Oceanicoccus sp. KOV_DT_Chl: one gene and its partner. The protein of the gene in region 1 interacts with the protein of each later gene in a pairwise test. Links are inferred from orthologs where the notes say so. Each region holds a gene or a part of one and is shown on either strand. Other genes may lie near its edges. The genes, in order: eno and rpe.

The links.
Region 2: the proteins of eno (region 1) and rpe interact in binary tests that used the Escherichia coli proteins (3 or more experiments, as listed by UniProt). The link is inferred for Oceanicoccus sp. KOV_DT_Chl from one-to-one orthologs.

Annotation. Positions count from the first base shown.
Region 1 is NZ_FQLF01000002.1:386,488-389,696, forward strand. Bases 324-3,209 are described here. They hold eno (phosphopyruvate hydratase), read right to left. Parts: upstream 2,469-3,209; coding sequence 1,179-2,468; downstream 324-1,178. Other genes in these bases: ispD (2-C-methyl-D-erythritol 4-phosphate cytidylyltransferase), read right to left, coding at 324-780; ftsB (cell division protein FtsB), read right to left, coding at 777-1,064; kdsA (3-deoxy-8-phosphooctulonate synthase), read right to left, coding at 2,546-3,209. Outside these bases: ispF (2-C-methyl-D-erythritol 2,4-cyclodiphosphate synthase), read right to left, coding at 1-67; more of ispD, read right to left, coding at 64-323. UniProt on the Escherichia coli protein: Catalyzes the reversible conversion of 2-phosphoglycerate (2-PG) into phosphoenolpyruvate (PEP). It is essential for the degradation of carbohydrates via glycolysis.
Region 2 is NZ_FQLF01000002.1:1,266,563-1,269,859, reverse strand. Bases 68-3,041 are described here. They hold rpe (ribulose-phosphate 3-epimerase), read left to right. Parts: upstream 68-1,205; coding sequence 1,206-1,877; downstream 1,878-3,041. Other genes in these bases: trpE (anthranilate synthase component I), read left to right, coding at 2,919-3,041; UNITIG_RS09690 (phosphoglycolate phosphatase), read left to right, coding at 1,891-2,580; UNITIG_RS09700 (DUF3530 family protein), read right to left, coding at 288-1,112; UNITIG_RS09705 (LPP20 family lipoprotein), read right to left, coding at 68-189. Outside these bases: more of UNITIG_RS09705, read right to left, coding at 1-67; more of trpE, read left to right, coding at 3,042-3,297. UniProt on the Escherichia coli protein: Catalyzes the reversible epimerization of D-ribulose 5-phosphate to D-xylulose 5-phosphate.

The DNA of each region.
Region 1 (3,209 bases):
CCATCATGACATGATCGCCTTCACCGAAACGATGAACATCGTATCCATGCCCGATCCGTAAACTCATACTATTGCCCCCCGCTGTAAATAAAATTCCGCCAAAGCTAAATCGTTAGGGCGGGTAATTTTGGGATTGGGATAAAGTGCTTCTACAACTTTGCCACTTAGGCCGGCCATTTCAATTGCCGAAGCCTCATCGGTTATTAACAAACCTTGCTGCACAGCATCGACCAAAGCATCTAATAGTAATTGATAGCGGAACATCTGTGGTGTTTGTGCCTGCCAAATTGCCTGCCTATCAATAGTATGGCTTACCTCAGCCTGCCCATTCACTTTTTTTAGTGTGTCACTAGCTGGCACCGCAAGGATACCACCCACAGGATCTTCACTTAAATGATCAATAAGACGAGAAATATCTGTAACTGAGAGACAAGGACGAGCAACATCATGAACTAACACCCAATCCTGCGCCGAACAAACCTGTGCTAAACTTTGCAGCCCACTAAGTACTGAATCGCTCCGTTCAGCTCCACCAACAACAACACTAATACGAGGATGTTTTAAAATTTCGAGAGTTGGCCAAAGTGTGTCTTGAGCAGCAACCGCCACCACAATTTGCCGCAAGCGCGGCTCCGCCAGCAAGCGACTTAAGGTATGTTCAATGACTAATTTATCTAACAGTGGCAAATATTGTTTCGGCTGATCAGTACCCATTCGACGACCGACACCCGCAGCTGGCACCACCGCATAAAAAACATTGCTGGTTGATTTTACGGTCACTGGATAGATTTCTCTTTATCAATGATCAAGTAAAAAGTTTCGTCTTTTTTGATCAAACCCAGATCGGCCCTAGCCCGCTCTTCGACGCTATCCATACCGCTCTTTAAGTCGCGCACTTCGTTTTCCAGCACCAGGTTGCGATCACGTAACCGTTGATTTATGAGTGTTTGCTGCTCGATCTCACGCTCTAGTGAGGCGATCTGCTCCCAACTACCCTGCCCAAACCACAGCCGAAACTGTAGTCCGAATAAAAGCAGCAGTAAGACAAGTAAGATCCAGCGCATACAACCAGTAAGACAATATTTTTAACAAGACCAGCAAACTAGCATATTTAGCTGTACGGATAAACGAAAAAGGAGCGGACTAGCCACTCCTTTTAAGATAATAATAATTAGAGCTTACGCTTTAAATTCTGCGCGCCCTCGGTAGGGGGCCGCTGCTCCCAACTCCGCTTCAATTCTTAGTAAACGGTTATATTTTGCCACCCGATCAGAACGACACAGCGAACCCGTTTTAATTTGACCCGCTGCAGTAGCCACTGCCAGGTCAGCAATTGTAGTATCCTCTGTTTCACCAGAACGATGAGAAATAACTGCTGTATAGCCTGCATCCTTGGCCATTTTGATGGCATCCAGTGTCTCAGTCAGCGAACCGATTTGATTGAACTTGATCAGGATAGAGTTTGCGATGCTTTTATCGATCCCCTCTTTCAGGATTTTGGTATTGGTAACAAACAAATCATCACCGACCAATTGTATTTTATGTCCCAGTTTTTCAGTTTGATATTTCCAACCATCCCAATCCGACTCATCCAGACCGTCTTCAATAGAAATAATTGGATACTGCTCGCATAATTCGGCCAGATAGTCACTGAAACCTTCCGAAGTGAATACCTGCCCCTCACCAGCTAAATCATACTTACCGTCCTTATAGAATTCAGAGGCCGCACAATCCAGTGCTAAAGTAATATCATCACCCAGTGTATATCCCGCATCCGCCACAGCTACTTTGATCACAGCCAAGGCATCGGCATTAGATGTCAGGTTAGGCGCGAAACCACCTTCATCACCGACTGCCGTATTCAAACCTTTATCCTTTAAGACTTTTTTTAGGGCATGGAAAATTTCAGCCCCCATACGCAACGCCTCAGTAAAGGACTTGGCCCCTACCGGCTGCACCATAAATTCCTGAATATCAACATTGTTATCCGCGTGCTCACCACCATTGATGATATTCATCATCGGTACTGGCATGCTGTACTGACCGGGAGTGCCATTCAAATCGGCAATATGTTGATACAAAGGAATACCTTTTTCCACAGCAACTGCCTTAGCCGCAGCCAAAGACACCGCCAATATCGCATTAGCACCCAGATTGGATTTGCTTTCAGTACCATCGGCATCAATCATTAATTGATCAAGCGCGCGCTGATCCGCAGCATCTTTACCCACTAACAGATTCTTAATAGTGACGTTGATATTCTCTACCGCTTTTAACACACCCTTACCCAAGTAACGCGACTTATCACCATCACGTAATTCAAGCGCTTCGCGGGAACCGGTAGACGCACCTGAAGGCGCACACGCACTGCCTACAGCACCGGATGCCAAAATCACATCAGCTTCTACAGTAGGGTTACCTCGAGAGTCCAGTACTTCAAAGGCTTTTACATCAACGATCTCAGACATTACTTTTTACTCCGTAAAATGTCGGATGTCAGTGGCCAAACGCCTGCGGATTAACGCTCACGTTCAACATAACTCCATTACTTAATATTTAATTCAGGCAGCGATTTCACCAAATCGTCAATCGCTTTCATTTCGGTTAAAAAACCTTCCAGCGCAGCTAACGGCAACGCTGAGGGGCCATCGCATTTTGCATTATCCGGATCAGGATGCGCTTCTAAAAACAAGCCTGCTAATTTTTGTGACATGCCGGCCCGCCCTAACTCTGCCACCTGATGACGGCGGCCACCTGACGCTGCGCCCATAGGATCGCGGCACTGCAGGGCATGCGTGACGTCAAAAATAATCGGGGCCCCGCCGCTGACCTCTTTCATGGTGCGAAAACCCAGCATATCCACTACTAAATTATCGTAGCCAAAATTACTGCCGCGCTCGCACAACATCACCTTGTCATTACCACACTCGGCAAATTTATCGACAATATTTTTCATTTGTGGAGGGCTTAAAAACTGCGGCTTTTTAATATTGATCACATTGCCGGTAGCAGCCATTGCGGCCACTAAATCTGTTTGTCGGGCTAAAAATGCGGGCAATTGAATAACATCACAAACCTCAGCAACCGGCTTGGCTTGATCAATTTCATGAAGATCCGTGATCACCGGGATGTTAAACGTTTCTTTAACTTCCTGAAAAATTTTCAATCCTTCTTCCATTCCCGGTCCACGAAAGGAATGTATTGACGAG
Region 2 (3,297 bases), 880 kb from region 1 along the record:
ACCCATTGGCGGTGCCATCCCGACGCCATGGATTAAACGACCGTCGTTATTGTCGATGGCTTGGGTGCCCTGGTTGACCCAGTCAGGTGCGCCGTTGATGCCAAGGTCGCTTTCGACCGTGGTTTGACTGCTGCAAGCATTGAGTAAAGTGAAAATAATCAGGCTGGTCAAGGTAGTGATGGTTTTCATAATGGCTACTCCGTGCTGGTGATCTAAAGGCAGTATGTCACAGTGTACTGCTGGCGTTTGCTGCTGTTAATCAAAATTGTTGTTTGCGCTTTTTGATGCTAGCGGTCAACCATAAATCCGGCCACATTATTGTCCAGCCAACCACGAATGCGCTTGGTAATACGGTTATCTTCTTTGGGGTCAAAATTACTGACTTGCGGCAGCCTGATTTGTTGATAGAGTTTGTTCATGTGGCGGCGTGCTGCTTGCTTGCGTTTTGCAGCCTGCTGTTGTTCCTGATAGTTATTGCTTAAAAATGCATCCAGTATCGGAATTTTAATTTCGGCCAATTGGGCTAGAACTTTAAGGTCGCTATTCGGAACCTGGTTACTACCATCAATAAGCAATACTGCGCGAATTTGGTTGGATTGATTTTGATTCAGCTGCGAGGCTGGTGTTGAAGCAACATATGCCAGTGCCTGAGCAGCCCCTGCCCCTTCACCGAGAATAGCCAGGTTATAAATCCCGCGCTGGTTCATCTGGCTGATCCCTGCTGTAATCAGTTGCTGGGTTTGTTCGTCGTTAGCATCAGCCACTTTGATTGCCAATGTGTGCCAATGGTTTCTTGCAAGACTGTGTCGCAAAGAGTTTAACAGCCCAGCAGTCGCCGGGTGCCTATTTGTATCGGGAATCAACAGTACGCCACCGTAGGCTTTGCCGCTGGTCTCATTCAAGTAAAAAGCTAGTTGTGGCCCGCCGGTACTGTTCAGCCATATCTTTTCATGGTTGGGCACTTGCTGGTCTAACAGATCTTCCGTGCCTGTTGCTGTGCTGGTGGCCGGGGCGGCTGGCTCGGATTCCTGATCAGGGTCCTGGGCAAACAATAGCGGGCTCGTAATCAGCAGGCTAAGTAAAAGGAGAATAGCTGTTATGTTTGTAGTCATTGTCTCGCTATGTACTGATTTAGTATGGGCTTTTCAGTAGAATAGCGACATCTATCGTTTTTTCATACTGCAAATATACCTAGAGGTTAGACCATGAGTGATTATTTAATTGCCCCCTCCATTTTATCGGCGGATTTTTCCCGCTTGGGTGAGGAGGTCGATGCGGTATTGAATGCCGGGGCGGACGTGGTTCACTTTGATGTGATGGACAATCACTATGTGCCTAACCTGACCATTGGCCCGATGGTGTGTAAAGCGCTGCGGGATTACGGGGTGACAGCGCCCATCGATGTTCATTTAATGGTCAGCCCGGTCGATGGTTTGATTGCCAGCTTTGCTGAGGCCGGAGCCACGTATATTACTTTTCATCCTGATGCATCCACCCATGTCGACCGCTCGTTGGCGATGATTCGCGACGCAGGTTGTAAGGCCGGGCTGGTATTAAACCCGGCGACGGGAGTGGAGCCGTTAAAATACGTGATGGATAAACTGGATATGATTTTGTTGATGTCGGTGAACCCGGGATTTGGCGGTCAAAAATTTATTCCTGCCACTTTAGATAAGCTGCGCGAAGTGCGGCAGTTAATTGATGCCAGTGGTTTTGATATTCGTCTGGAAATTGATGGCGGTGTCACGGCTGATAATATCCGTGACATTGCCGAAGCCGGTGCCGATACTTTTGTTGCCGGGTCGGCTATCTATAACAAGCCGGATTATGCCGAGGCCATTGCGCAAATGCGTGCACAGCTGGCATTGGTTAAATAGAGTAAATCACTGAGTGGCAATCTCCCAACTCTTCCCTGAGAGTAATCCTCGGGCGATATTATTTGATCTTGATGGCACTTTGGTTGATAGCGTGCCGGATATCGCCGCGGCGATCATTAACACCTTGAGTGAACTAAAGCTGCCGTTGCCTACCGAGCTGGAGGTAAGAGCCTGGGTGGGGAATGGTGCGTTGATGCTAGTACAGCGCGGTCTGGCTTGGGCGAAGCAGGTAAAGATTGAAGCGGTTGCGGAAGCCGACTTAGCCAAGGCGCATGCGATCTTCCTACACCACTATCAACAATCCAATGGCGCCAATAGTCGCCTATACCCCGGTGTGAATGAAGCACTGGCCCAGTGGCAGCAGCAGGCTATGCCAATGGCGGTGGTGACTAATAAGCCGATACAGTTTGTGCCCAACCTGTTGGCAGGTCTGGGGGTTGATCAATATTTTAAGGTATTGGTAGGCGGTGAGTGCGTGGCTGAACGCAAGCCCGCGCCCATGATGCTGTTGCATGCTTGTGAGCAGCTGGGAGTAGCGCCGGCTGCGTGTTTAATGGTCGGTGATTCCCGTCACGATGTGCAGGCAGCCAAGGCGGCCAATATACCGGTAGCGGCGGTCAACTACGGTTATAACCACGGTGAAGCGATTGAGTTGTCCGCGCCAAATTGTGTCGTAGCCAATTTACTCGATTTATTTAACTAACAGCTTGGGTTTATGATCGGCGGAAAAATTACCCTTATGAAAAGGATTTTGATGCCGGCAACACCTTTTAATCCCCTGGCGGCTTGAGTACAATGCGGGCAATCCTTTCCAATAACCCTGTACTGATCCGGGTTGGCTTGGAGAAGCGGACAGCTACCCTAATAGGCTGAAACAGAATGAATACAGTAAATAGACATGTCAGCGGATTGCTAATAGCAGCGGCTGACCTTGGTGAGATTGCTCGCTGGCGATGGTAAACCGCTGCTGGTTGTGCGTTGTCGCGGCCACTTCTGTCTGATTTTATTGTACTGTTACCACCGTTTTTCTAAGGAATTACCATGAACGCCCAACAATTTGCCGAGCTGGCAAAGCAAAACTATAACCGCATCCCCGTCTGCCGCGAAGTGTTGGCAGATCTTGATACCCCCTTAAGCAGTTACTTGAAATTGGCCCATGGGGATTACTCTTATTTTTTTGAATCGGTCCATGGTGGTGAAAAATGGGGCCGTTATTCCATTATCGGGTTACCTTGCCGCACCGTATTAAAAATTAATGGCTTTGAAGCTACTGTTGAAACCGATGGCGAAATCGTTGAGCGGCTGCAGCTGGAAGACCCGTTGGCATTTGTAGAAGAGTTTCAACAGCGCTATCAAGTGCCTAAGCTTGAAGCCATGCCGTTGTTTCATGGCGGATTGGTGGGTTATTTTGGTTACGACA